Verrucosispora sp. NA02020: one gene and its partner. The protein of the gene in region 1 interacts with the protein of each later gene in a pairwise test. Links are inferred from orthologs where the notes say so. Each region holds a gene or a part of one and is shown on either strand. Other genes may lie near its edges. The genes, in order: rsfS and HUT12_RS14270.

Region 1 (14,449 bases):
GGCTCGTCCTGACCGGGCTGGCCGAGGAGAACACGCTGACCGTCGAGGCGGAGATGGCGTACACGAACACCGGTGAGGGGCTGCACCGGTTCGTGGACCCGGCCGACGGTGAGACCTACCTGTACGCGATGTCCTTCCTGGACGACGTGCAACGCATCTTCGCCGCCTTCGACCAGCCCGACCTGAAGGCGCCGGTCACGCTCGCGGTCACCGCACCGGAGCACTGGACGGTCGCGGCGAACGGCGCGCTGGCCGCCACCCCGGCACCCGGGCGCTGGGAGTTCACCCCCACGCTGCCCATCGCCACGTACTTCTTCACGCTGATCGCCGGCCCCTGGCACGTCCGGCGGGACAGCCACGACGGCATCCCGCTGGGGGTGTACTGCCGCCGGTCGTTGGCCGAGCACCTGGACGCCGACGCCGACGAGATCTTCACCATCACGAAGCAGTGCCTGGACCGGTTCCACCAGCTCTTCACCGAGCGGTACCCGTTCGGCAAGTACGACCAGGCGTTCGTGCCGGAGTTCAACGCCGGGGCGATGGAGAACCCGGGCCTGGTGACCTTCCGCGACGACTACGTCTTCCGCTCGGCGGTCACCGACTCCGAGCGGGAGGAGCGGGCCACCACCATCGCCCACGAGATGGCGCACATGTGGTTCGGTGATCTCGTCACCATGCGCTGGTGGGACGACCTGTGGCTGAACGAGTCGTTCGCCGAGTACCTCGGCACCCGGGTCACCGCCGAGGCGACCCGGTTCGACCAGGCGTGGACGACCTTCGCGCTGCAACGCAAGGCCTGGGGGTACGCGGCCGACCAGCGCCCCTCCACCCACCCCGTCGCGCCCGAGGAGGTGGTCGACGCGGCGCAGGGGCTGCTCAACTTCGACGGCATCTCGTACGCCAAGGGCGCCAGCGTGTTGCGGCAACTGGTCGCCTGGCTCGGTGACGAGGCGTTCCTGGCCGGTCTGAACGATCACTTCGCCCGACACCGGTTCGGCAACGCCACCCTGGCGGACCTGCTCGACAGCCTGGGTGCCGCCAGCGGCCGGGACCTCACCGACTGGGCGGAGCCGTGGCTGCGTACGGCGCAGGTGAACACGCTGCGGTCCGAGGTGCGGCTGGACGCCGACGGCCGGTACGCCGAGGTGGCCGTGGTGCAGACCGCCCCGCCGTCGCACCCGGTGCTGCGTCCGCACCGTATCGGGGTCGGCCGGTACACCGTCGACGGCACCGCCGAGCGGCAGGAGGTCGACCTCGACCCGAAGGCCGACGACGGTCGTACCGTGCTCACCGGGTTGGTCGGCGAGCCGGCGGCGGCGGTCCTGCTGCCCAACGACGGTGACCTGACGTTCGCCAAGATCCGTCTGGACCCGGCCTCGGCCGACGCCGTGCCTCTCCTGCTGCCCCGGCTGGCCGACCCGCTGGCCCGGGCGCTGCTCTGGGGCGAGGCGCTGGACGCCGCCACCGACGGGGAACGGCCGGTGCCGGCGGTGGTGGACCTGATCGAGGCGGCGCTGCCCGCCGAGACCGAGGTGATCATCGCCGAGGACGTGCTGGCGCTGAGCCGGTCGCTGGTCGACCGCTACCTCGACCCGGCGGCCCGGCAGACGGCCCTGGCCCGGATCGCCGACGCCTGCCGCCGGTTGCTCGACGGTGCCGCGCCGGGGGAGTCGTTGCAGTTGGCCGCCGCGCGGGGCCTGATCGCCGTGACCACCGACGCCGACCTGCTGGGCGGCTGGCTCGCCGGTCGGGGCGTACCGGCCGGGTTGGCCGTCGACACCGAGCTGCGCTGGTCCGTCCTGGCCCGGCTGGTGGTGCTGGGGGCCGCCGGTGCGGCCGAGGTCGCCGCCGAGGCGGACACCGACCCGAGCGCCGCCGGCGCGGAGCGGGCCGCCACCTGCCGGGCCGCCCTGCCCGACCCGGCCGCCAAGCAGGCCGCGTGGGAGATCATCGTGTCGAACACCGAGCTGTCCAACCGGCTGGTCGAGGCGACGGCCGCCGGTTTCTGGCGCCCCGAGCAGGCGGAACTGACCGCCGAGTACGTGCCCCGGTACTTCGACGACATGCCGGCCGCCGCGCGGCTGCGTACGCCCTGGGTGGCCGACCGGGTGGCCAAGCTGGCGTTCCCCCGGTACGCGGTGGCGCGATCGACCCGGGAGGCGGCCGAGGCCCTGCTGGCCCGCGACGACCTCACCCCCGGGTTGCGCCGGGTGGTCACCGACGCCGACGACGACCTGCGGCGGGCACTCCACGCCCGATCGGCGGTCGACGGCACGCCCAGCTGACCTGGTGTCGCCGGGTCGGTGCCGTGGGTCACGGCCCGGCCCGGCGTGAACCGGATTCGGCATAGGATCATGGTGTGCGGGAAGACATCCGGCGGGTCGGGATCATGGGCGGCACGTTCGACCCGATCCATCACGGCCACCTCGTCGCGGCGAGCGAGGTGGCGGACCGGTTCGGGCTGGACGAGGTGGTGTTCGTGCCCACCGGGCGGCCCTGGCAGAAGGAGGACGTCCCGGTCAGCCCGGCCGAGGACCGCTACCTGATGACGGTGATCGCGACCGCGTCGAACCCCCGCTTCCAGGTCAGCCGGGTCGACATCGACCGGGGCGGTCCCACCTACACCGTCGACACGCTGCGGGATCTGCGCGCCGAGTACGGCCCGAAGGCCCAACTGTTCTTCATCACCGGCGCGGATGCCCTGGAACGCATCCTGAGCTGGAAGGACCTGGACGAGATCTTCGAGCTGGCCCACTTCATCGGGGTGACCCGGCCGGGCTTCGAGCTCTCCGACGAGCACGTACCCGCCGACACCGTCAGCCTGGTGCAGGTGCCGGCGATGGCCATCTCGTCGACCGACTGTCGGGCGCGGGTCTCCCGGGGCGTACCGGTCTGGTATCTGGTGCCGGACGGTGTGGTGCAATACATCGCGAAACGGCGGCTCTACCAGGGTGATTAGCCGGTTTCGTCCCGATTACTGCGTGAAACCGCCAAGTCGGGAATCCGCAGGGTGTGAGAGGCTTGAGAGCATCGCACGGGTGATCGAGGGAGAACGGTGACAGTTTCGGAACGCGCTCACGAGCTGGCGATGGCCGCCGCCCAGGCCGCGGCCGACAAGAAGGCTCAGGACATCGTCATCATCGACGTGGGTGACCAGCTCGCCATCACCGACGCGTTCCTGATCGCCGCGGCCCCGAACGAGCGTCAGGTGCTCGCCATCGTCGACGCCATCGAGGAAGCCCTGCTCGAACTGCCCGAGAAGGCCAAGCCGGTGCGGCGCGAGGGCGAGCGCGGCGGCCGGTGGGTGCTGCTCGACTACGTCGACATCGTGGTCCACGTCCAGCACACCGAGGAGCGCGAGTTCTACGCCCTCGACCGGCTCTGGAAGGACTGCCCCACCATCCCCTTCGTCGACCGGGACCTGGCCAGCGCCGAGGCCGCCAGCGGATCCGGCGAGTGACCCGGCTGATCGTCTGGCGGCACGGCAACACCGACTGGAACGCCGCCGGTCGGGTGCAGGGGCAGACCGACGTACCCCTCAACGACCGCGGCCGCGAGCAGGCGCGCCAGGCCGCGCCGCTACTGGCCGCGCTGCGACCGGACGCCATCGTCGCCAGCGACCTGAGCCGAGCGGCGGACACCGCCGGTGCGCTGTCCGCGCTGACCGGTCTGCCGGTACGCTCCGACGCCCGACTGCGTGAACGCCACTTCGGACGCTGGCAGGGCCTCCTGCTCACCGAGGCGACGGCCCAGTTCCCGGCGGAGTTCGCCCGCTGGCGGGCCGGTGACCCCGACCCGGGCGCGGAGATCGAACCGTTGAGCGAGTTGGGCAAGCGGATGGGCACCGCCCTCCAGGAACTCGCCGACGAACTCGCCGGCCGCACGATCGTCGTGGCCACCCACGGCGGTGCCGCCCGGCAGGGCTGCGGTCAGCTGCTCGGCTGGGAGCCCAGCGTGCTCCGTGCCGTCGGCTCGCTGCGCAACTGCCACTGGAGCGAGCTGCGGCACGACGCCGACCGTGGGTGGCAGATGCGGACGCACAACGTCGGCCCGGTCGACGTACCGCCGGTCGCACCCGCCCGGCCGGGCTCCGCCGAAGCGGTCTGACGCCGCACCGCACCGATCGGCTACCGTGCCGGGCATGCCCGTCGCGGTCGTGACCGACTCCACCGCCTACCTGCCGCCCGAGCTGGTGCCCGCGTACCAGCTCACCGTGGTGCCCTTGACCGTGGTGCTCAACGGCGTCGAGGGACTGGAAGGGGTCCAGACCTCCCCGGCGGACGCCACCCGCGCGCTGAGCTCCCGCCGGGTCTCGGTGAGCACGTCCCGCCCGTCCCCGGAACAGTTCGTCCGGACGTATCAGCAGTTGCTGGAGGCCGGTGCGGACGGCGTCGTGTCGGTGCACCTGTCGGCGGGACTCTCCGGCACCGTGGAAGCCGCCGAACTGGCCGCCGCGCAGTTCGGTGACCGGGTGACGGTGGTCGACAGCCGCTCCTGCGGCATGGGCCTCGGCTTCCCGGTGATCGCCGCCGCCCGGGCCGCCCAGCGCGGTGCCGACCTGACCGGCGTACGCGCCGAGGCCGTCGCCGCGATCGACCGGACCACCATCTACTTCTACGTCGACACGCTGGAGTTCCTGCGCCGGGGTGGACGGATCAACGCGGCCGAGGCGCTGCTCGGCACGGCACTCTCGGTCAAACCGATCCTGTACATGCCCGACGGCGTCATCGTCCTGTGCGACAAGGTGCGGACGGCCAGCCGTGGTCTGGCCCGCCTGGTGGACCTGGCCGTCGAGGCGGCCGGAGACGCGGAGATCGACCTGGCCGTGCACCACCTGGCCGCACCCGAGCGCGCCGAGACGTTGCTGGGGGCGCTCACGACCCGGCTGGGCACACGCCTGCACGACACGTACGTCTCCGAGGCCGGTGCCGCCGTCGCGGCCCACGCCGGCCCCGGCCTCGCCTGCGTCGTCACCCACCGCCACCCCTAGGGTCCTGCCTCCCCCGGCTGGCGGTCCTCCCCGCCCCGGGTGAGGCTCGCCGATCGTGGAGTTGTGGTCGAGGGTCCGTGCGGTTTTGTCCCGTTATGAAAGTGCCATCACTTCATGATCGACGGGGTGGGTGCGGGGATGCGGGAAGATGGGCGGGGGTGGGAGGAGGGGCGGATGTCCTGTGTGGTGACCGGGGGTGGGCGAGGCGTCGGGCGGGGGATCGTGGAGCGGCTGCTCGCCACAGGTGAGGCGGTCGTGATCGTCGAGCGTGATGCCGGCACGGTGTCCTGGGTGGAGCAACATGCGGCGAACGGGCGACTGGCGGCGGTGGTCGGCGACGCCGCCGACGAGGGCGTCGCCGGCCGCGCCGCCGACCTGGCCGAACGCGCCGGGCCGCTGACCGGCTGGGTGAACAACGCGGCGGTGTTCCGGGACGCCTCGGTACACGACGCCCCGGTCGGCGAGGTGGTCGACCTGATCACCCGTAACCTGCGCCCCGCCGTGGTCGGCGCCGCCACCGCGGTACGCCGCTTCCTGGCCGCCGGCACCGACGGCGCGATCGTGAACGTCTCCTCCCACCAGGCCGCGCGACCAGTGCCCGGCTGCCTGCCGTACGCCACGGCGAAAGCCGCCATCGAGGGGCTGACCCGCGCGCTCGCGGTCGAGTACGGCCCGCGCGGCATCCGGGCGAACACGGTAGCCCTCGGTTCGGTGGCCACCGAGCGGCACGAGGCGTTCCTGGCCGCGCAGACGCCGGAGCAGGCGGGACGGGTCGAGGCGGAGCTACACCGCCTGCACCCGGTGGGCCGGATCGGCCGACCCCAGGACGTCGCCGAGGTGGTGGCGTTCCTGCTCTCCCCGGCGGCGGGCTTCGTCACCGGCGCCACCCTGCCGGTCGACGGCGGACGCGCGGCCCTCGGCCTCGACCCGGAATCCCGCTGACCCGGGCCGGTCACGGCAGCGGAGCGACCAGCAAGGACTGGCGGGGCTGAGGCGAGCCCCGGTTCGTCGGTGGGAGGCGTCGTCCACCGGCTGCTCTCCTCCTCCGCCCTGTCGCCCTCGGCAGGATTCGTCTCGCCGTCACCGCCCTGTCGCCGGTCGCTCATAGCCAATGAACGGTGCACGCCCTCCGAGCGGAAGATCACGCTCGATCCGGGATCGAGTGGCATCCGAGCGCGACGGTGACCACTCGATCCGGGATCGAGCGTGATCTTGCGGTGGAGGCGACAGCGACCTCGGTGGCAGCGCAGTTCGGAAGCATCCTTGGCCCGGTGAGGTCCGTCGGGTCCGCCGGGTCCGACGGGTCCGGCCATAGCACGAACGATGCGTGATCAGGCGGTTGTCCACAGACGACCGGTTATCCACAGCCGGGGCGATCGACGGCGGCGCGCGTCGTGCTCGCCGTCCTAGCCTCGCGCCGTGTCCAACGACGACGAGGAGACGGCGGTCCGGGATCGCCTGTGGCGGCTGATGCCCGGCACGACATCGCGGGGTCCCGTCGTGCCTGCCGGTCGACCGCCACCGGCAGGCCAGGACGTCGACCCGATGTCCGTGCACGTCACCGGCCCTCACACCTACGGCTACCCTCCGGTGTCGTCGTCGATGCGGCGCGCGCCGGTGGAGTGGCCGACCGTCGCGCTGCCCGTCCACACGCCGGTCGCCCCGGAGCTCTCGTCGGACACCGGGACCTACGCCACCGGTCCGCAGCCGTCTCCCTCGGCACCTGGCGGCACCGTGGTCACCGATCCGTACCCTGCTGCGGCACGAACCGGCCGGTCGAGTGCCGAGGCACAGACGAATGCCGACGCGACGCCGGCACCGTCCCGGCTGCCCGGGCCCGGGGCGTTCGACCCCGGGCGGCGCGGGGTCCGGGTGCTCGCCGTCGTCGCCATTCTGGTCGTGGTCGTCGCCGCCGTCTGGGCGTGGCGGTCCCGTCCGCAGGTCGAGCCGGTCGTCACGGTCACCGGTCCCAGTGGCGTCGCCGACACCGGGGACCCGTCCGTTCCTACCGGTGACGAGCAAGTGACCGACCCGTCGGCCGTACCCGTCGGTGAGGTGGTCGTCGCCGTCGCGGGCAAGGTGCGTCGGCCGGGTCTGGTGCGGCTTCCGGCCGGGGCTCGGGTGGCCGACGCCGTCGAGGCGGCCGGTGGAGCGCTGCCCGGGGTGGACGTGGCGATGCTGAATCCGGCCCGCAAGGTGACCGACGGTGAGTTGATCGTGGTCGGCGTACCGGCGCCGACACCGGCCGCCCCGGCGCCCGGTGTCGCCGTACCCGGTGCCGTACCCGGCGGCCGGGTGAACCTGAACACGGCCACGCTCGCGCAGCTCGACGCGCTGCCCGGGGTGGGACCGGTGCTCGCACAGCGGATCATCGAGCACCGCGACCAGCGCGGCGGCTTTCGCGCCGTCAGCGACCTGCGTCAGGTCAACGGCATCGGCGACGCCCGGTACGAAGAGCTGAAGGACCTGGTGACGGTGTGACCGCCGAGGCGACGGTTCCCGATCTCCGGCTGGCCGGGCTGGCCGTGGCGGCCTGGCTCACCGCCCTGGCCGGACTGCACCTCAGTGCGGGGCGGACGTTGCTGGTGGCCGGGGTGGCGGCGACCGTGGCGATGCTGGTCGCGGTGCACCTGCTCGGGTTCGCCGGGCGGCAGGGTGCGGTCACCCGACGCTACGGCTGGATCGTGGTGGCGGCGTTGATCGGGATCGTCTGCGGTGGTGCGGCGACCTCGGCCCGACTGGCGGTGCGGGACGCCGGTCCGTTGCGCGCCCTGGTCGAGGAGGGCGGGCAGGTCACCGCGGAGCTGGTCGTCCGGGACGATCCCCGGGCGCTACGCGGCGGCATCGTCGGCCGCCCGCCGACGTTGCTGGTGCCGGCCCGGCTGGTGGGCGTCACCGGCGCGACGGGGCAACGGGTCACCGCGCCGGCCCGGGTGCTGGTGCTCGCCGACGAACCCGCCTGGCGCGGGTTGCTGCCCGGGCAGCGCATCACGGCCGAGGGCCGCCTGACCGAGCCGCGTGGCGGTGACCTGACCGGTGCGGTGCTGCTGGCCGAGGGCGAGCCCGTCCGGCTCGGGTCGGCGTCGGCGCTGCAACGGGCTGCCGGGCTGCTGCGGGCCGGTCTGCAACGCGCCTGCGCGCCGCTGCCCGACGACCCGGGCGGCCTGCTGCCCGGTCTGGTCGTCGGCGACACCAGCGCACTGCCCGACACGGTCGAGGAGGACTTCCGGGCCACCGGCATGACGCATCTCAACGCGGTCTCCGGGTCCAACGTGGCGATCGTCGTGGGGGCGGTGCTGTTGGCGGCGCGCTGGGCCCGCGCCGGTCCGACGCTGGCCGTCGTCCTCTGCGGGCTCGCCCTGGTGGGCTTCGTCATCCTGGTCCGGCCCTCGCCGAGCGTGGTGCGTGCGGCGACCATGGGGGCGATCGGACTCGCCGCGTTGGCCACCGGGCGACCTCGGGCGGCAGTGCCGGCCCTGGCCGCCGGGGTGGCGGTGCTGGTGCTCGTCGACCCCGACCTGGCCGGGGACGCCGGCTTCGCGCTGTCGGTTCTGGCCACCGGTGGTCTGCTGCTGCTCGCGCCACGATGGCGCGACGGGTTGCGTCGACGGGGCGTACCGGCGGGGGCGGCCGAGGCGCTGGCGGTACCGGCCGCCGCGCAACTGGCCTGCTCCCCGGTGATCGCCGGGCTGTCGGGCACGGTCAGTCTGGTCGCGGTCCCGGCGAACCTGCTGGTCGTGCCCGCTATCGCCCCGGCCACGGTGCTCGGGGTGCTGGCCGCGACGATCTCGCCGGTCTGGCCCGCCGGTGCCCAGGCCGTCGCCTGGCTGGCGCACTGGCCGGCGTGGTGGCTGGTGCTGGTGGCCCGGCACGGGGCCCGCGTGCCGGCCGGCAACCTGCCCTGGCCGGGTGGCGTGTCCGGGGCACTGCTGCTGGCGGCGCTGACGGTGGCCCTGCTGGTGGCGGCGCGGCGGCCGGTGGTGCGCCGCCTGGCGGCGGTGCTGACCGCAGCCGTCGTGGTCGGCACCCTGCCGGTGCGGGTGGCGGCGCCGGGCTGGCCCCCGAAGGGGTGGGTGGTCGTCGCCTGCGCGGTGGGTCAGGGCGACGTCGTGCTGCTGCCGGTGGCGGCGGGGCGCGCCGTCGTGGTCGACGCCGGACCCGATCCGGCGGCGGCGGACGCCTGTCTGCGCCGGCTCGGCGTACGGCGGGTGCCACTCCTGGTGATCAGTCACTTCCACGTCGACCACACCGGGGGAGTGGCCGGGGTCTTCCGGGACCGTCGGGTGGACACGGTGGTGACACCTCGCTGGCCGGAGCCGGAGATGGGGCGGGACCTGGTGCACGACACGGCCGCCGCGAACGGCACGCCTCTGGTGGCCGCCCCGGCCGGGTGGCGGTACCAGGCGGGCGCGGTCGACCTGGTGGTCCTCGGTCCGCCCTACCCGATGCGGGGGACCAGGTCCGACCCGAACAACAACTCCCTGGTGTTGCGGGCCACCGTGGCCGGGGTGCGGATCCTGCTCGCCGGGGACGCCGAGACCGAGGAGCAGGAGGCGCTGCGGGAACACCTGCCACCGCACGGGCTGCGGGCCGACGTGTTGAAGGTCGCCCACCACGGCAGCGCGTACCAGGATCCGGCCTTTCTGGACGCGATCGCGCCGGCGGTCGCGTTGGTGCCGGTGGGCGCGGGCAACACCTACGGGCACCCCAACGAGGCGGTCCTGGCCCGGCTGAGTCGAGGTGGGGCGCGGGTGCTGCGGACCGACCTCGACGGGGACGTGGCCGTGGTGGTCGGTCCGTCCGGGCTCGCTGTGGTGGCAGGGGGAGTGGACCTGACCAGGGCGAACAGATGAGCGAATCCGACTTATGGAGAAAGAAGGCTAATTGTAAATATGTCTGGATTTGCGCTGAGTGCGGGGTCTGCCAGCACAGTACCGACGAGCAGACTGGACCTCGCCGCAGAGCGTGCGAGTATGGGCGGCGTGACCGCCGCCAGTGCCGCTCCCATTGTGCTCGTCCTCGGCGACGAGGAGTTGCTCGCCACGCGTGCGGTGACCGAAACCGTCGCCGCCGCCCGCGCCGCCGACCCGGGCGCGGACGTGCGGGAGTACCAGGCGGGGCAGCTCACCGTGGGCGAGATCGACGAGATGCTGAGCCCGTCGCTGTTCGGCGGGCGGCGGGTGCTGGTGCTGCGGTCCGGTCAGGACGCCCGCAAGGACCTGACCGCCGCTCTGCTGGCGTACGCGAAGAATCCCGATCCCGAGGTGCAGCTCGTCGTCCAGCATCTCGGCGCGGCCAAGGGCAAGGCGTTCGCCGACGGGCTGAAGGCCGCCGGTGCGCAGGTGCTGGCGGCCACCAAGCTCAAGGGACACCGCGACCGGGTGGCCTTCGTGCGGGACGAGTTCCGCCGGGCCGGTGCACGGTGCACCGACGACGCCGCCGAGGTGCTGATCGCGGCGGTCGGCAACGACCTGCGGGAACTCGCGGCGGCCTGCTCGCAGCTGATCGCCGACACCGACGGCCGGATCGGCGCCGACACGGTCTCCCGGTACTACCGGGGTCGGGTGGAGGTGAGCGGCTTCACCGTCGCCGACGCCACCATGGTCGGTGACCTGCCCGGCGCACTGGAGGCGTTGCGCTGGGCGCTGCACGTCGGGGTGGACCCGGTGCCGATCGCCGACGCCCTCGCCGACGGGATCCGCACCGTGGCCCGGGTCGCCTCGGCCGGCCGGGGCAGCCCGTACCAGCTCGCCAGCAGTCTGGGCATGCCGCCGTGGAAGGTCGAACGAGCCCAGCGGCAGGCCCGGGGCTGGACGCCGGACGCACTGGTGGACGCCATGCGGGCGGCGGCCGAGTGCAACGCGGCGGTGAAGGGCGGCTCCGACGACCGGGCGTACGCGCTGGAGAAGGCCGTCTTCTCGGTGGCCGCCGCGCGGCAGCAGGGCGGCGCCAGATGAGCGGAGCCCTCCGTGGCTCCTGGGCCACGATCCCGGCCGACGAGGAGCGGTACCGACCGCTCTACGCCCGGGTGCTCGGGTTGCGTGTGGTCAACCCGGGCGGGGTGCTCTGTTTCCTCTTCTTCGAGGGTGCGATCGCGCTGGCCGCCCTGCTCGTGCTCGCCGAGTTGGTGAAGTGGTGGGCGGTGCTGGTGCTCCCGGCGGCGGTGGCCGTCATGGTCAAGCTCAACGACATGGTGGCGGCCGTGGTGGTCCGTTCCGCAGCGGCCGTGCCGGAGCAGGAACGCGACCGGTTCCGGCGGCAGATGGAACCCGTGGTGGGGCGGGCCCGGGTCGACTGGCTGCCGCACAGCGTGCCGGGCGTCGTGCTCCGATCGGAGCCGCTGCCCGCCGTGGAGCCGTCGTCACCGACGCGTCGGCCCGGCCCGCCCGTACCCACCCTGCGGCCGGCCCACCCCGGCACCACGAACATCGTGCCCGCCCCGGACGTGCCGAAGGTGCCCGGACGTCGTCGCCGCACCGCCGAACCCGGCTCCTGAACCACCTGCGCCCGAGTCGGACGAGGACGTGCGGAAGCCCCGAGGCAGTGCCCCGGGGCTTCCGTCAGGTCTGAGGTCGCTGAACTCAGGCAGCGAGCGACGTGACGCGCTTGGCGATCGCCGACTTGCGGTTGGCGGCCTGGTTGGCGTGGATCACGCCCTTGCTGGCAGCCTTGTCCAGCTTGCGCGAGGCGTCCTGCATGAGGTTGGTGGCCTTCTCGACGTCACCGGCCTCAGCGGCCTCGTGGAACTTGCGGATGGCGGTCTTCAGCGACGACTTGACCGACTTGTTCCGCAGCCGGCGCTTCTCGTTCTGCCGGTTGCGCTTGATCTGGGACTTGATGTTCGCCACGCGACAGCCTCGTCTTGATAGCTCGGGTTGGTCAGCTTGTGCGCGCGACGACGAGCAGGCGTCATCGCTGCGCGAAAAGCCAGGTTACCAGGTCGGTCGGCACGGGCCAAAACAGCCCTCGCGGGCAGGCGGCGCGTGACCGGGCGCGCTCAGGTCCAGCCCTGTCGGCGGGCCAGCCAGCCGAGCGCCTGTTCGCCGGTCCACCGCTGGTGCGCCGGCAGGTGGGCCGACGCGGTCGGGGGTGCCGACGCGGCGGCGGTGAGGTGATAGCCGGCCAGGGCGGCCAGCGTCACGTCGAGCGCGTCGTCGGGTGCGTCGGCGACGGTCGGGTGGGCGGCGAAGAGAGTGTCGACGTCGAGGCCGGAGGCGTACCCGGTGATCAACAGGTTGACCAGGTCGAACCAGGCCGGGCCATGGCAGAGCCAGGTCCAGTCGCAGAACCAGGCGGTGCCCGCGCCGTCGATCAGGACGTTGTCCGCCCGCAGGTCGCCGTGGGTCAGGCCGGTCGTGGCGGCGGCGTACCCGGGAAGCCGGGACTCCAGCGCGGCCAGGTCGGCGATCCGCCCGCGCAGCGGATCGGGCAGCGGCGGCACCGGTTCCCGGCCGGCGGTCACCTCGTCCCACCAGAGGATGTCGTCGCGGGCGAGGTCGGCGAGCCGGGGCAGCCCGAGGGCGACCAGGTCGGGTGGTGGGTCGGCGAGCGCGGCGGCGAGATCGGCGTACCCGGCGAGGGTGTCGGCCAGTTCGGCGGGATCCCAGGGCAACCGGGGGAGGCGGCCGTGGACCGGTTCCAGGCAGAGCGCGTACCAGTCGGCCACGAACAACGTCCAGCGCAGGCGGGGGGCGGGGAGGCCGGCGGGCAGTCGGCTGAGGATGGCCGCCTCGCGGGCGTACCAGTCGACCAGATGCGGCTGCTCGACGCGGGACGCGGCCTTGACGAAGGCGCTGCCGCCGTCGCCGGTGCGCAGCACCGCGGCGAAGCCCCGGGTGAAGCCGGCATCGGCGGTCTCGGCGGCGACGACTGGGGCGCCGAGCCGGTCCGACAGAGCGGCGCGGACCGTCCCCGGCAGGGTGTGCCACGGCGGGCGTTGGGCGGTCGCGTGGTACGGCACGGGCGGCAGGGCCGGGTTGCTCACCCGACCATGCTGCCCGGTACGGCGTCGCCGCCGTGCTCCGCGCGCCGGACTCGTCGGGTCCCGCCGCCGTCTGACCTCTCTGTCAGACTGCCGGGTCATGAGGACCGAGGACTTCTGGCAGCTGATCGACCGGGCCCGCGCCGGTGGCGGGGAGCCGGACGCCATCGCGGCCCGCGCCGTCGCGCTGCTCGCCGCCCGCGACCCGGAGGAGATCGTCGGGTACGCGGAGCACCAGCGGCGGGTGCTCGCCGCCTCCTACCGGGTCGACCTGTGGGGTGCCGCGTACATGATCAACTATGGTGCCTCGGACGACGGCTTCGAGTACTTCCGGGGCTGGCTGATGACGCGGGGCCGGGAGGTCTTCGCCCGTGCGGTCGCCGACCCGGACTCGCTGGCCGAGTTGCCGGAGGTCCGGGCGGCCTCGCTCAGCGGCGAGGAGTTCGAGTGCGAGGACATGCTCGCCGTGCCGTGGGACGCGTACCGCAAGGCGACCGCGTCCGACATGCCGGTGGCGCGTGAGGCGGCGCGGACGCCGGACCTGAACGACTTCTGGGACTTCGACAACTCCGACGAGGCCCAGCGGCGGCTGCCCCGGCTGGCCGCCCTCTTCGTCGAGCCGCCGCCGGAGTGAGTCCGGGTTCGCCCGCGCGGCGGTCGTCCGCCGGGGACGTGGGAGCATAGAGGGGGCCGGCGGTGCCGGCCCGCTCACGTCAGCCGACCAGAACGGACCGCTGTGCCACCGACGCTCGATCCCGGCGCGAACGCTCCTGGTGCCACCGACCCGGGGCGGATCAGGAACTTCTGCATCATCGCCCACATCGACCACGGAAAGTCGACCCTGGCCGACCGGATGTTGCAGCTCACCGGTGTGGTCGACCCGCGGCAGATGCGCGCGCAGTACCTCGACCGGATGGACATCGAGCGCGAACGCGGCATCACCATCAAGAGCCAGGCCGTTCGCATGCCGTGGACGATCCGCGAGGGCGAGCGGACCGGTGAGCAGGCCGTGCTCAACATGATCGACACCCCGGGTCACGTGGACTTCACCTACGAGGTGTCCCGCTCGCTGGCCGCCTGCGAGGGTGCCGTCCTGCTGGTCGACGCCGCGCAGGGCATCGAGGCGCAGACGCTGGCCAATCTCTACCTGGCGCTCGAGAACGACCTGCACATCATCCCGGTGCTCAACAAGATCGACCTGCCCGCCGCGCAGCCGGAGAAGTACGCCGAGGAGTTGGCCCACCTGATCGGTGGCGACCCGGCGGACTGCATCAAGGTCTCCGGCAAGACCGGTGTCGGCGTGCCGCACCTGCTCGACGAGATCGTCCGGCAGTTCGTCCCACCGGTCGGCGACGCCGACGCTCCGGCGCGCGCGATGATCTTCGACTCGGTGTACGACGTCTACCGGGGCGTGGTCACCTACGTCCGGGTGGTGGACGGGCGGATCAGTGCCCGGGACCGGATCAAGATGATGTCCA
Region 2 (14,448 bases), 3.3 Mb from region 1 along the record:
CGCAGGCACACCGATGAGCAGCCCGAGCAGGCTGGAGCAGGTGGCGACGACCAGGCTGTTGGTCATGTAGCGCGCGAACGGGGTGCGGGTCAGCGCCGCCTGGTAGTTGTCCAGGGTGGGCGTGAAGTCGAACCACTTCGGCGGGATCGTGTAGATGTCGACCTGTTGCTTGAACGACGACGTCAGCATCCAGAAGAACACGAACAGCGCCGGAGCGAGCGCGACGGTGACGGTGACGGCGAGCGCGATCCGACCGAGGATCGATCCACGCCGTCGGCGAGGTCTGGCCACCGGTCGGGTCGGCGGTGGCGCGGTGGCTCGGGTGGCGGTCAGGATCTCGGACATCGGTTCACCCCTGGTCGGTCCGCGCCCGGAGGCGGGTGAAGACGATCGCCACGACGAAGACCAGCAGGGTCAGCCAGACCAGCAGCATCGACCCGTACCCGAAGTGCAGGTACGACAGGCCCTGCTTGAAGGCGTACAGGTTGAGGGTCTCCGAGGCGGTGCCGGGACCGCCGTCCGTGATGACTTTGATGATGTCGAACGTCTTGATGGCGTCGATGAGTCGGAACAGCGCGGCGACGAGGATGACCGGGCTCAACAGCGGCAACGTGACGCTGACGAAGGTACGCACCGGCCCGGCGCCGTCGACCTTGGCTGCCTCGAACGGTTCCTGCGGAAGTGCGGCCAGCCCGGCCAGCACGATGAGCATCACCAACGGTGTCCACATCCAGGTGTCCACGATCGCCAGTGCCGGGATGACGAGGTTGGCGTCACTGATCCAGAGCAGGGTCGGTCCACCGACGGACTGCACGAGGTAGTTAAGGATGCCGATGGTCGGGTCGAACATCATCTTCCAGACCAGGGCGACAGCGGCCGGCGTCGCGATCATCGGGAACATGAACAGGGTGCGGGCCACCCCTCGACCAGGGAAGCGCTGGTGGAACAGCAGGGCCGCGCCGACGCCGAGCACGACCTGCAGCCCCACCGACAGGGTGACGAAGTAGACGGTGCGCCAGATGCTGCCCCAGAACTGGCTGTCGCCCAGTGAGCGGGTCAGGTTGTCCAGACCGACGAACTCCGGTGGTCGCAGCCCGCCAGACCACTCGTGGAAACTGAGATAGACGGTGTAGCCGATCGGGAACGCCAGCATCGCGACGACGACGATCAGTGCCGGGGCCGGCAGGATGTACCGGTCGTAGCGGTCCAGGACGTCGAGCAACGTGCGGCGGGGTACGGGCTGCGGGGGCTTGCGCGCAGACCGTGGGGGGCTTTCGGTGAGCGGAGCCATCGGGACCAGGTCCTCCCTTGCGAGGTCCGCGGCCGGAGGCGGGGCCTCCGGCCGCGACCGATCACTAGCGCATCGCGTCGAGCAGGCCCTGCAGCTTGTCGTTCTGCTGGTCGGCCGTCCGCTTGAGGGCGTCGCCGGTCTGGCCTTCCAGGCCCTTGTTGGCGACCAGTCCCGCGATCTCGCGGGCCTCGACGCCCGGGGTCACCGGCGGGTTCATCCGGGCCCGTGCCGTCTCGGTGCTGCTCAGCACCACCTGGGTGAACTCGGGAGTCTTGTCCGCCTGCTTGAACTCGGGCGACCCCCAGGCCGACGCACGCGGGCTGGGCCAGCCGGTGAGTTTCAGGTCGAGGTTCATCTGCTTGCTGGTGGCCCACTGGATGAAGTACCAGGCGGCGTCACCCTTCTCGGAGAAGGGGTTGATGCCGTAGCCCCAACCGCCGATGAACGGCGCGGCGTCGCAGTCGGCACGGGGGACGGTGGTGTACCCGACGTTGCCGGCCACCCGGGACTTCGTCGGATCCTCCAGGTCCTTGACGAACAGGTTCACGTCCAGGAAGGCGAAGACGTTGCCCTGCGCGAACTGCTGGGAGGGCACCGGCCAGTCGAATCCGGCGATGCCGGGCGGCCCGTACTTCGTGCCGAGCTGTCCGTACGCCTCGTATGCCTTGAGCGCCTCCGGCGTGTTGATCGCGGCCTTGCCGTCGGCGACCCACTCACCGCAGTGCGCGTACAGGAATGACGAGAACGGTGTGGTCGTCTGGTACGGGATGCCGCGCAGCGCGAAGCCGTACACCCGGTTGCCGGGGTCGTGCACGGCCGCAGCGGCGGCGTCCCACTCCGCGAAGGTGGTCGGCACCTCCAGACCCGCCTTCTCCAGCAGGTCCTTGCGGTAGTAGACCAGGTCGGTCTGCATCTCCCAGAGGACGGTGACGGTCTGCTCCTCGACCGTCATCGCCTTGCGGATGCCGGCCCCGAAGTCCTCGAAGTCGTACTCCGGGTTGGTCATCCCCGGGTTGGTGAGGTAGGGACCGAGGTCGGTGTACCAGCCGTTCTTGGCGAACTGCAGGCCGTCGACCTCGGGGAAGGTCGCCATGACGTCGAAGTCCGAGGCCCGCGAGGTGAGCCGCACCGGCAGGTTCTGCCGGTAGCTGGTGACGTCGGACCCCTCGATCTCGACGGTGATGCCGGTGAGGTCGGTGAACTCGGCCAGCCCGGCCCGCAGACTCTCCACCTGACCGGTGTCGGCCACGTAGACCTTGATCGACTGGCCGTCGTAGCGCTTCCAGTCGAAGGTGTCGCCGGTGTATTCCGGACCCTGGTTCCCGGCGCCGCCCCCGCCGCAGGCGGTGACGGCCAGCGTCGCGGTCAGGGCTATCGCGAGGGTTCGTGTTATCGATCGAAATGATTGTTTCATGTCGGTTCTCCTGACGAGAAGACCGGTGCTTCGGGAGCACCGTCGTCGCCGGAAATCTGGGCGACCACGGTGCAGGGCACCTCGCCGACGCCCTGCACGTTGAGCGGGGCGAGGGTGAGCCGGATCCGGCGCCCGGCGAGGGCGCCACATCCGACCAGTCCGGCCACGGTCCAGATGGACTCGGTCAGAGCCAGGGTGGCGGCCCAGTCGTGCCGCACCTTCTCGGGCCGGTAGTGGTGGAGATAGATCGTGGCAGCGTCCGACGGGTACGCCGGGCGAAGCCAGGGCTGTAGTGCGGTCCACTCGGTCCGGGCGTGGTCGCCACCCGGCCGGTCGAGGTACAGGCAGTCGGTGAGCAGCATGTCCGACGAGTTGGCGCGGAGGCGTTCGACCAGCAACTGGGCCGCCGTGACGCTGAGGTAGGGCCCGTCGAGGTAGTACGCCGCGTCGGCGAAGCGATCCGGATCGTCCCCCCACCCCGTGGCCAGGACCACCGCGTCACCGGCCCGCAGGTCGGCGTCGTCCAGAGCGGCACGGATCGCGTCAGCGGAGATCTCGCCGCCCGGCCCCACCGGGCAGGACAGCACGACCGCCGCCCGGCCGAGCAGCCGCTGTGGTGGCAGCTGGTCGACGGTGGCTCCGGTCGGCGAACCGAGCGCCGGACCCAGCAACCGGGTCGCGGAGCCACTGCCCATGGTGATGTGGAAGAGGTTCGCGCCGTTGTAGGTCAGGGTGGCGATCTCCTCGGTCCGGTACGGCGCCTCCCAGGGGAAGAAGCTGCCGGCCGGTGACTCGGTGGTGATCGGGCGGGTCAGGTTGATGGTGCGCAGGGTCATCGGGCCTCTCCCGCCTCGTCGCCGTCCACGGCCAGCACGGTGCACGGGGCTCCTTCGGCTCCCGCGAGGAACAGGGGCAGCACGGTGATCCGGACCCGCTTGCTGCGCAGCGCGCCGCAGTTGGCCACCGCGGCGACCGGGGACATCGCGAGATGCAGGACGACCGACGACCCCCAGTCCGGGGCACCGCCGCCGGCCCCGCGTTGCGGCGTGTAGTGCCGCATGTAGATGCGGGCCTGCGGGGAGGGGAACGGCGGACGGTCCCACGGCTTGCGGGAGGCCCACTCCGGGAACATGAAGCCCTCGCCGAGATTGCCGATGTACGCGCAGTCGGTCAGCATCAGGTCGCTACCGCGTTCGGTCATCACCTCCGCCAGCCGCTTCGCGCCGTCCAGCGAGAAGTGCGGGGTGGTGGTCGCGTAGTCGTCACCGAGAGTGCGGTAGCGCTCGTCGTCGCCCCACCCGGTGCGCAGCAGCACGGCGTCACCGTCGCGGTAGTCGGGATCGCCGACGACGGCGCGCTCGATGTCGTCGGCCTCGATCTCCTCGCCGGCCTGCTTCGGGATGTCGATGACGACCGTCTCGCGGTCGACCAGCGTGCCGTAGTCGAGTTCGTGGATGCGGGGTGCGTCGTCGTCGTAGCAGGCGCCGAGCATGAGACGGGTGCCCGCCTCGCTGTGGAAGCTCATGTGGTGGGTCGAGACACCCTGCCGTTCGTGAGTCGTCACGGGCGTGAGCTGGAACGGGGAGTCCCAGGCCCACACGTTGCCGACCGGCATGAACGGATAGAGCGGCAGCGTCAGGTTGACTGTTCTCATCGGGCCTCGCTATCTCTCGGTGCGGTCCGGGGCATCGGCCTGGCGAGGTTCCGGCGCAGGGTCGATCAGGCGCCGGCGGCGCACGGGGTCGATCAGGCGCCTGGGGCAGCCTGCGGAAAGTAGAGACGGGGCTGGGCGGCCGCCCAGCGGCTGCGTTGGTCGGCCATCACGCCGCCGACCAGGTAGACGTGGTGGATCACCTGCTCGGAGATGGCCTCGGCGTCACCGTCACGCACGACGCCGAGCAGGACCCGGTGCGACTCCGCGATGTCCTGCACGCCCAACGTCGGGCCGACCATGTTGAGCCACAGACGGAAGAGCACATGCTGCTCGTCCCAGGCCTTCATGATCCGGGGAAGTCCGCACGGCGCGCAGAGGGCGCGGTGGAACCGGTAGTCCAGGTCGGCGATCCGGCGGGTGTCACCGGCCGCCGACGCCTCGTGCATCTGGGAGATCAGATCCTCGAGGTCGGAGACGTCGGACGGTCGCAGCCGCGGTGACGCCTGCTGGTAGGCCAGGGTCTCCAGCACGGTGCGGACCATGTGCAGTTCGTGGACGTCGTCCTCGGTCAACTGGACGACGCGGGTGGTGCGCGCGGACTCCTCGACGAGCAGGCCGTCCCGCTTGAGTAGCCAGATGGCCTCGCGCAGTGGCGCGCGGCTGACGCCGAGTTGCCGGGCCAGCGACTCCTCCACGATCCGGGTGCCCGGCGGCAGAGTGCCGTCCAGGATCGCCGCCCGCAGTACGTCGTAGGTCGACTCGCTGAGCACGACCTTCTGGGGCACGCGCAGCGAGGTGACGGACGATGCGGGTTCGGCCGAGTTGACCATGCGACAACCTTCCCGAAGGGGGCCCGGATTTGATGAAGCCCGGCGACTTATCGTCGACGGTGTACGGTAGACGGAAACGTAGCCGTAACATGAATGACCCGTCAAGAGGTCAGCTCGGCCGGGTCTGGACGCCCGAAAGCGCTGGTAGACGCTCTGTGAGCGAAGGGTCGACGCTGAGCAGCCCGGGGCATCGCGACGCCGCCGTAGCGCGGACGTGACAGCCGAATCCGGGATTGCGTCGATGGGCATCAACCGGGGGCACGGACGAGTGGCCTGCGGCCGAGCGGAGTGAGCCGGCGGCGACGCATACATACCGCGCGCCGCACGGGGTCGGGCGCCATGCATCCCGCAGACGCCGCTTGCGGCGCGTGGGGCGCAGATGCCCCACGCGCCGCCGGTGCTACCTGTCGGACAACAGTGACGCGACCGCCTCGGCGGTGCTCGGGTGCGCCTCCACCAGGACCGCCGCACCGCTGCGGGGAGCACACCAGTCGCCCCGTACACCGAGGAGGCCGGCGACCGCGTCCACCGGCTCCGGATGAGCGGCCAGCAGGGCGTGCACCGGCCCGGCCGCCCCACCGGAGAAGCGCGGCGCGACGGTGGGGACGGCGGGGGAGGTACGCAGCCAGGGCGGGACCCACGAGTCCAACTCGGAGAGTGTGCCCGGGAACGTGCGCCCCGCCTCGCGGACCAGCAACGGCACCGACTCGGCGCCGTGCTGCCGCAGGGTGGTGACCAGGTTGGGCAGCCAGGGCAGCAGGACCGGGTCGGGCAGTCGGGCGAACGCGGTGGACATCGTCTCCACCACGAACGGCGCGAGCCCCGGCACCGGTTCCAGCGCGTGCACGAACCCGGACAGATACTGCGGGAAGGCCGGCACCACCAGCGGGTTGGCCAGCAGCTCCTGGCACTGGGCCCGCAGCTCGGTCAGAGGCAGCAGACCGAGCTGGTGCCGGGCCGCCCAGAGCAGGGCCACCTTGGCCGGCGCCTCCGGATGGGACTGACCCACCGCGAGTTCGAGCTGGGACCGGTCGCAGCCGAGGGAGAGCGCCAGACTCTCCAGGCTGAACAGGAACCCGAGCATCGCCCCGACCTGCCGGACGCCGGTCTCCTCCTCGACGAACGCGGTCGGCAGCAACGTGCAGTAGTGGGCGTACCCGGTGGTCACGAACGCCGCGCACCAGGCCGGCAGCGTCGGCGCGGTGGCCTGGTGGTGGGCGAGCAGCCGGCGGATCCGGCGCAGCACGCGCGGCGCGTCGTCGACGGTGCGTTCGGCGGCGAGCAGCTCCACCGCCCGGGCACCCAGTTCGTCGACCAGCCGAGGGCTGTCCAGCAGCCGGATGGCGTCCTCGACGGCGGCGAGAGCACCGGCGGCGGTGGCGTCCGGGCCGTGTGCCGCCCGACGCAGGCGCTGTTCCAGCACCTGCTCGACGGTCACCCCCTCGTACCCGAGTTCGATCAACGCGCGTTGGTGACGGCCCAGCGCCAGATCCCAGCTCTCCTGGATGGACCGGTGGCCGAGCCGACGCTCACCCATGATCGGCCGGACCGCGTCCGGCGGCAGCACGTGCCGCAGCATCCAGAGCAGGTCCGAGCAGCCGGCCAGCTCCGGGTTGCCGTGCAGATCCAGCAACGCCCGCTGCATGGTCCGCTTCTCCAGGTCCAGACCGAGCGGCTGGAGCCGGTCCAGCACGTCGCGGGCCAACGGCGGCAGGGCGTCGTAGCCGACCTGCCCGATCCGGTCCCCGCCGAGCAGGATCTCGCAGAGCCGCCGCACGTCACGTCGACCCGGCACCACGTCCTTCTCGATGCAGGTCACCGCCGCGTCGGCGAAGTCGTACGGGGTGGGCCGGGCCCGGTTGCGCAACCCCGCCAACAGGATCGAGGTCTCGAACACCGCGATCGCGTCGGCGGTGCTGGCCAGGTAGCCGTTGCGCCGGGCCAGCCGGACGATGTCCACACACCACCGGCGCAGCTCCGCCTCGTCGAGCCCGTCGAGGGCGGGTGGCGCGGCGAGGAACCCGGAGAGCCGGTCGCTGACCGCCTCGTCCGGTGCCGGATCCGGCGCGGCGCGTCCCCGCCGGCCCCGGGGCGTGCCACCCCGCTGACCGTCCAGCCGGTACGGCGTCAGGCGTGACCCGCTCACCGCCTTGGTCCAGCTCGCGGCCGCGATCGACACCGATCCGGGTGCGAGACCGAACTGGGCCTCGATCGCCGAGTGGCTGGACGGGATCAGGCCGTACCGCCACCGCGTCGCGGTACGCGGGGAGATGTCGAAGTCCGGGGCGGTGGAGTCCAGGCCGAACTGCGCGACGCGGCTGGCGGCGTGGAAGGCGCCGCAGACGTAGAGGCAGTCCTCGGGGTCGGCCCCGGAGGCGGCCAGGTGCTGCCGGATCCGGGTCCACATGTAGCGTTCCCGGTCCTCGTCGCGGTCGGTGCGGTCCGACCCGACGGGACGCAGCCGCCGGAACAGGCTGCCGATCAGCACCATCACCTGACGGTAGGTGTCGTGGTCGGCGACGGTGAGCGGCCGTTCGACGTACTGGTCCCACCACTCCGACCAGTGCCGCACCTTGCCGTGGTGCAGCAGGTGCGCCTCCAACTCGGCGAACCGGGGACGCAGGTCGCCGATCTCCACGCCCACCGCGTCGCCGTGCAGGGCCGCCTGCTCGCCCGCCTCGGCACCGCTCTCCGCGCCGGCCACCTCGCCCTGGGGCGGGGTCCCGCCCCGGGGCGACCACTGGAAGACGTGATCGGTGGAGCGGTCGACCAGCACCAACTCCACCCCGGGCGTCTCCAACGCGTACGCGATCGCCTGGTACTCGGCGGACGCCTCGGTGACCGGCGCGATCACGCTGAGCGGACCCCACGCGGCGGGGAAGCCGTCGAGTTCGGAGGCGAACGCCTGCACCGCCACCGGCAACCGACAGTTGCGCAGTTCCCCCAGCAACGGTCGGAGGTCCTCGCAGAGCTCCAGATAGATCACCCGAGGCTGCTTGCTCCGCAACCGGCGCACCATGGCCAGCGCCGAGGCCGGCGAATGGTGGCAGACCGGGAAGATCTCCAGCCGCTCGCCCAGGGCGCGGTCCACGTCGTCGACGATCCCGGCGAGGATGTCGGCCAGCGCGTCCGGACCGCCCGCGAAGGCGGCGGCCGCATCGGTGAGCTGGTCACGCAGGGCACCGAACGCGCCGACGGCGGCGGGGGCGCTCATGACAGGGCGGCGATCGCCTGACGGCCACCGTCGAGGAAGCCGCGCCATTCACCACCGTCCTGGGTGGCCCGGGGCTCCACCACCGCGTGCAGGTACTTGTTGAGGATGGCCAGGTCCTCCGGGCTGCGTCGGGCCAGCGACCCCATCAGCGACCCGGCCAGCGTCTCGGCGCGCAGCGTCCGGTCGCCGAAGAACTGGCTGTGCAGGATCGCGTCCTCCAGCACCCCGATCTGCTCGGCGGTGGAGAGCGCCGACTCCAACTTCTCGTCGTCGCTGGTCGCCGACGCGGCGGCGGCCCGCAGGTCGGCGAAGCTCTGCAGCAGGATGTCCAGCAGCGTCGGCGGCACGTCCAGCTCCACGTGGTGCCGGCGCAGCAGCTCCTCGGTGCGGAACCGGACGATCTCCGCCTCGCTGCGCTTGTTGGTGACCACCGGGATCCGGACGAAGTTGAAGCGTCGCTTCAACGCCGACGACAGGTCGTTGACGCCCCGGTCCCGGCTGTTGGCGGTCGCGATGATGGAGAACCCGGGCTGGGCGAAGACGATGTTGTCGTCGTTCAGCTCGGGGATGGAGACGTACTTCTCCGACAGGATGGAGATCAACGCGTCCTGTACGTCACTGGTGGAGCGGGTCAGCTCCTCGAAACGCCCCACCACGCCCTGCTCCATCGCGGTCATGATCGGCGACGGGATCATCGACTCGCGCGACTGTCCCTTGGCGATGACCATCGAGACGTTCCACGAGTACTTGATGTGGTCCTCGGTGGTGCCGGCGGTGCCCTGCACCACGAGCGTGGAGTTGCGGCAGATCGCCGCCGACAGCAGCTCGGCGAGCCAGCTCTTACCGGTGCCCGGGTCACCGATGAGCAGCAGGCCCCGGTCCGACGCCAGCGTCACGATGCTGCGTTCGACGAAGCTGCGGTCGCCGAACCACTTCTGCGGGATCTCCCGGTCCAGACCGTCGGCGCGTTCCGAACCGAGCACGAACAGCCGGACCATGCGCGGGCTCAACCGCCAGGAGTACGGCTTCGGACCGGTGTCCACCGACTCCAGGAAGTCGAGTTCGTCGGCGTACTTGACCTCGGCGGGGGCACGCAGCATCTCGGACATCAGGGGTGTCTCTCCTAGGTGAGGAAGCTCTTGAGCTCGAAGACGAGTTTGCGGATGTGGCCGGAGACGACCGGGGTGCCCAGGTCCTTGAGGCGCTGCCGGAACCAGGGGTTGACGCTCTGCTGGCCGGAGCTGCTGACCGAGCCGACCGGGATGAACCGCACCCCCGACCGGTGCACCGCCTCGATGCCGTCGAACAGGGGTTGGGACCGGCCGAACTCGTAGAAGTCCGAGATCCAGACCATCACCGTGTTCCTCGGCTCGACGATCTTCGGGCGGGCCATCGCCATCGCCAACGGCCCGTCGTTGCCACCGCCGAGGTTGGTGCGGAGCAGGACCTCGAACGGGTCGTGCACCCACGGGGTCAGGTCCAACGCCCGCGTGTCGTACGCGATCAGGTGCACGTCGACCTTGGGCAGCCCGGCGAAGATAGACGCCAGGATGGTGCAGTTGACCATGGAGTCGACCATCGACCCGGACTGGTCCACCACCACGATCAGCCGCGACGGCGTGGTCTTGCGCGCCGTCTGCCGGTAGTAGAGCCGGTCGACGTAGAGGCGCTCGTCCTCCGGACTCCAGTTCGTCAGGTTCTGCCAGATGGTGCGGTCCAGGTCGAGGTTGCGATAGACCCGCTTGGGCGGCACCGACCGGTCGATGCTGCCGACGCTGGTCTGCGCGACCTGGGTCCGCAACACCTCGGCGACCTCGTCGACGAAGCGGCGGATCAGCGCCTTGGCGTTGGCCAACGCGACGCCGGAGAGATTGGACTTGTCCCGCAGCAGCTGCTCGATCAGCGACATGCTGGGCGTGAGCTGGCGGGCCAGCGTCGGGTCCGCCAGCACCTCCCGCAGGCGCATCCGCCGGACCAGGTCACCCTCGATCCCGGCGAGGGTGGGGCCGAGCCCGGTGCCCTGCCGGCGCAGCTCGCCGGGCGCGCTGCCGAGCGCCTGCTCGAACCACCCGGCGTCCGCCTGCCAGCCGGCCAGTTGACTCGCGGTGACCGGCCCCGCACCGGTGGCGAAGACGTTGAGCAGCAACTTCGACACCAACGCGGCTCGCCGGACCTCGGCCTCACCGGGCTGATGCGGCCCGCCGGTCGACCCGGCCTCCGCCTCGGTGCCGGCCTCCGCCTCGGGGTTGGCCTCAGCGTCGGTGCCGGCCTCAGCCTCGGGCTTGGGGCCGGTGTCTACGAGCAGGCCCCGCAGTTCGTCGGCCACCTCGGGGAAGCGTTGCACCACGGTGTCCACCGACACCGACGGGTCCAGCAGGGCGGCCGGCAGGCCGAGGTCCTCGACCACGGCCATGCTCGCCGACTCCAGGGTGGGCTGCTCGTCCGGGTCGAAGATCCGACCCAGCAGCCGCCAGTAGAGCACCTGCCGCCGGTTCGCGGCGGCCCGGTCGTCGGGGGAGTGGGTCATCGGCGCAGCAACCGTCCCGCGCGTTCGCGCAGCACGGCCACGGCGTCGCCCGCCCTGGCCTCGGCCTTGGCCACCTTCGGGTCGGTGACACCCTCGGCCCAGTCACCGTTGTGCGCCTCGACGGGCGCACGTTTGACGCTGGCCTGCACCGCCAGCGGCTGCACCCACCACCGCCCGTCGTCCCAGCGGGCCAGGCCGAGGCATGCGGTCGAGGCGGCCACGAGTGCGGCGGTGAGCGGACCGGCCGCCGGCAGCCGCTCGACGGCGACGCCGATCGACTCGCCGTCCCGGTCCAGGGTGAGCCCGTCGCCACCCTTGCGTACCCGGTAGCCCTCCAGCAGGACCGGCTCGGCGATCGCGGCCGGATGCCGGTCCAGCGGGGCGGTGGCCGCCGCCGTCGCGTCGGCGAGCAACAACCGGCCGGTGGCGAACGGGTCGGCCGGCTCGCCCGGCCGGGCCTGCGCCTCGCACCAGGTCAGGTCTGCGCCGCGCACCGGCAGGTCGGTGACGGTCGCCGACCGACGCTGCGCCACCGCCGCCAGCAGCACGGGGTACGCCGCCAGGAGCCGCCACACCGCCGGCCCGGTGATCGTCTCGACCTTCGCCGCCGCCACCGCCGTACGGACCAGTCGGGCCGGTCCGCCGTCGGAGGGTTCGAGCACGGCGTGCACCTGCACCTGCACCGCCGTGGCGTGCTCGTGCACGTCCACCCCGAGCGGGAGCAGACGCCCGGAGACCCGCTCGACGTCGTCCACCGGACCGGACCGGTCCTGCGCGAGCAGCACGGCGCGGCTCCACAGGTCACCCCAGCGTCGGGCCGGCACCTGCGGCATCGTGGCCACCGGCAGGCTCGCCCGCACCTCGGCGGCGAGCCCGTCGAGCAGCACTGCCATGCGGCGCAGCCGTGGCTCGGCCAGGGCGGCCTCGACCGGCGAGCCGACGGCGGAGAGCAACTCGTGGTCGACGCCGCGCCAACCGGCCACGGCCACCTCGTGCAGCCAGGCTGCGGCCGCGCCGCTCGCGGCAGTGGGCTCGACCGGTGCACCGGCCGGTGCCGCCCACGGGGCCCGGTCCCGCCCGACTGCGGTGTCGAACCGGTCGAGCAGTGCGTCGTGCGCCGCACCGAGCAGCGCTGACCGGGTGCCCGCCAGGACGGCGAGGTCGTCGGGGCCGAACCCGCCCGCCGTCACCCGGCCCACCGCGTCGGCCGCGCAGGCGCCCAACGGGGTGCCCGCCACCGCGTCGGCCAGTGCCGTCAACGCTGCCGTGGCCTCGTCCCCGACCCGTGCGAATCCGCTGACCAGTGCCGCGTCGAAGCCGGCCACCACCGTGTCGGCATCGGCCAGGCCCGCCGGAAGGTCCTGCTGCAGGTGTGCCAACTGGGTGCCGAGCATCAGCGAACCGCCCCGGTTGCCGGGAACCAGTGCAGCTCGGGCAGTGCGGTGCTGCTGTCCGGCAGTTCGAGGTAGGCCAGGTGGCGCAGGAACCGGCTGAACACCACGGCGGCCGGGGTGGGCTCGTGCCGGGTGTCCATCCGGGCCAGCAGGTCGGCCCCGCCGCGCACCTCGTCACCGGCGTCGACTCGCAGGTACCGGGCGACGCGCGCGACACCGTACTGCAGGACGGCCTCCTCGGCGAGGGCCTGGAGATGCTTGCAGGGCGCACCCCGCAGCCCGCCGCATGGCCGGTTGTTGTTGGTGCTGCAGTGGTAGGCGTGGGTGCCGGCGGTCACCGACGAGACGTAGACCCGATCGATGTCCGAGCCGCTGGAGACGACTCCCTGCAATCGGCCGTCGGCCAGTTCGACGAAGGGCACCTTAGCCAGCTTGCGGGGGCGGGCCGGCGGCACCACCGCCACCACGCTCCGCCGCCGCCAGGCGGTCCCGTCCAGGTCCGTCACCGCAATCCTCCCGCCCGCTGCGGACTCGGCGTCCGCCGTGGTGATGCGTGCGCCGACCGGTCCCGGCGCCGCCGTGCTGACAAGATCATGGCCCACGGGTACGACATCCCGCCGCGCCGAGGTCGTCCCACCATCCGCCGACCACCAGGCCATCCTCCTAGGATGCTCTACGGGAAGTGTGCGCTCTCTCACCCGCACCCGGCAGGTGCAACGACGGGGGAACCCGGCGTTAACCTCGCGGCCCGCGATCGCCGACGGTGGGCAGCCGGAGGCGTACCTGCGGATCCGCATCTCGAACTCTTCGCGGTCTGGAGGTAGGGCGTGACGTACGACGACGACCACATCCGGATTCTGCTGACCCAGGCGGTGCCGGTCCTGCGGCCCCCGCAGGACCGACTCGACCTGGTGGAGCATCGCGTCCGCCGTCGCCGCCAGTGGATCGCCGCCGGTAGCGCGCTGGCGGTGCTGCTGGCGGCCGGACTGACCGTCGGCGGCATCGGGGCCGCCGGTTAGGCCGACCGCCACCGGCGTAGACGCTGTCTGCCGGGTTGACCTGTCAGCAGGATGCCGGTCGATCCGGCTGTCCCGCGTCCACGAGACGTCCCGGAACGACGGCGGCCGGCGGGCGGTGGGGGCCGGTCACCTCGCGCGTGATCGACGCGGTCTGTCCGGCGAGGTGGCCGGACGCCCGCAGGACGTGCTCCGCGCCGCTGAGCGCGATCACCCTCGCCGTGCCGCTGGTGGCGGTGACGGTGATCCGTTGCCCGCGTGCGGCGGCGGTCTCCCCGATCACGAGCAGCGCGGAGAGAGCGGCGCAGTCGAGATACCTCAGCGGAGTCAGGTCGAGCACCAGATGGGTGATCCACTCGGGGGTCAGGAGTAGTCCGAGGTGGTGCTGGATGCGCGTGGCGGTGGCCAGATCGGCCTCACCGGACAGGGTCACGTGCCGGGTGCTCGGGCTGGCGTCATAGTGGTGGAATTGCAGGAGTTCCTGGTCAGTGACGACATTCATGCGAATGCTCGGTCCCTGCCCTGGCGAAGGGCACTGGCGCGGCCGGATGAGGTTGCCACCATCGATCCGGCGCCGGGGAGGACAGCGCTTCAGGTGCCGACCTCGACGTGGCGCGTAGGACGCCTTGCCTCGACCGTACCCGCCGCCGGCGACCGATGCCACGCCCGCCGGTGCCGCAGTGGCCGACCGGGGTCGGGATCGCCGTCCGGCGACCCCTGCTCCGCCGCAGGTCACCCGCTGGAGACCGGGGTGACCGGATCGAGCTGCCGGACCGCGTCGACGATGGCGGGGAAGGCGTCGACGAAAGCGTCGACGTACCGGGGGTCGAAGTCCGCGGGCGTCCGGATCCGGCTCTGCAGACAGCCGATGAAGTGCAGGCCAGCGCCGCCGGCAGCCAGCGCGTCTCCGGGAGAGTCCCCTACGTAGACGCACTGGGCCGGCGGCAGTCCCGTGGACGCCAGGAGTTCGTCGAAGGCGCGGGGGTCCGGCTTGCGGAAGCGCATGTTCCCGGCGTGGTAGACGCCGCTGATCCGGGTGGCCAGGACGTGGTCCGGTGCCAGCATGTGCCGGATCTCGGCCTCGGTCCGCGACGTCAACAGGAACACC

Evidence for each region.
Region 2: the proteins of rsfS (region 1) and HUT12_RS14270 interact in binary tests that used the Escherichia coli proteins (3 or more experiments, as listed by UniProt). The link is inferred for Verrucosispora sp. NA02020 from one-to-one orthologs.

Annotation. Positions count from the first base shown.
Region 1 is NZ_CP054923.1:6,538,801-6,553,249, reverse strand. Bases 1,789-4,757 are described here. They hold rsfS (ribosome silencing factor), read left to right. Parts: upstream 1,789-3,055; coding sequence 3,056-3,460; downstream 3,461-4,757. Other genes in these bases: HUT12_RS29280 (DegV family protein), read left to right, coding at 4,142-4,757; HUT12_RS29285 (histidine phosphatase family protein), read left to right, coding at 3,457-4,107; nadD (nicotinate-nucleotide adenylyltransferase), read left to right, coding at 2,360-2,959; pepN (aminopeptidase N), read left to right, coding at 1,789-2,285. Outside these bases: more of pepN, read left to right, coding at 1-1,788; more of HUT12_RS29280, read left to right, coding at 4,758-4,990; HUT12_RS29275 (SDR family NAD(P)-dependent oxidoreductase), read left to right, coding at 5,165-5,932; HUT12_RS29270 (ComEA family DNA-binding protein), read left to right, coding at 6,725-7,471; HUT12_RS29265 (ComEC/Rec2 family competence protein), read left to right, coding at 7,468-9,843; holA (DNA polymerase III subunit delta), read left to right, coding at 9,964-10,947; HUT12_RS29255 (hypothetical protein), read left to right, coding at 10,944-11,486; rpsT (30S ribosomal protein S20), read right to left, coding at 11,572-11,838; HUT12_RS29245 (phosphotransferase), read right to left, coding at 11,988-12,974; HUT12_RS29240 (DUF4240 domain-containing protein), read left to right, coding at 13,072-13,605; lepA (translation elongation factor 4), read left to right, coding at 13,708-14,449. UniProt on the Escherichia coli protein: Functions as a ribosomal silencing factor. Interacts with ribosomal protein uL14 (rplN), blocking formation of intersubunit bridge B8.
Region 2 is NZ_CP054923.1:3,249,368-3,263,815, forward strand. Bases 7,457-10,424 are described here. They hold HUT12_RS14270 (AAA family ATPase), read right to left. Parts: upstream 9,513-10,424; coding sequence 8,400-9,512; downstream 7,457-8,399. Other genes in these bases: HUT12_RS14265 (DUF5682 family protein), read right to left, coding at 7,457-8,403; HUT12_RS14275 (VWA domain-containing protein), read right to left, coding at 9,527-10,424. Outside these bases: HUT12_RS14235 (carbohydrate ABC transporter permease), read right to left, coding at 1-345; HUT12_RS14240 (carbohydrate ABC transporter permease), read right to left, coding at 350-1,222; HUT12_RS14245 (sugar ABC transporter substrate-binding protein), read right to left, coding at 1,356-2,705; HUT12_RS14250 (cyclase family protein), read right to left, coding at 2,702-3,541; HUT12_RS14255 (cyclase family protein), read right to left, coding at 3,538-4,359; HUT12_RS14260 (GntR family transcriptional regulator), read right to left, coding at 4,452-5,189; more of HUT12_RS14265, read right to left, coding at 5,590-7,456; more of HUT12_RS14275, read right to left, coding at 10,425-10,930; HUT12_RS14280 (hypothetical protein), read right to left, coding at 10,927-12,324; HUT12_RS14285 (hypothetical protein), read right to left, coding at 12,324-12,791; HUT12_RS14290 (hypothetical protein), read left to right, coding at 13,152-13,343; HUT12_RS14295 (STAS domain-containing protein), read right to left, coding at 13,387-13,842; HUT12_RS14300 (HAD family hydrolase), read right to left, coding at 14,073-14,448.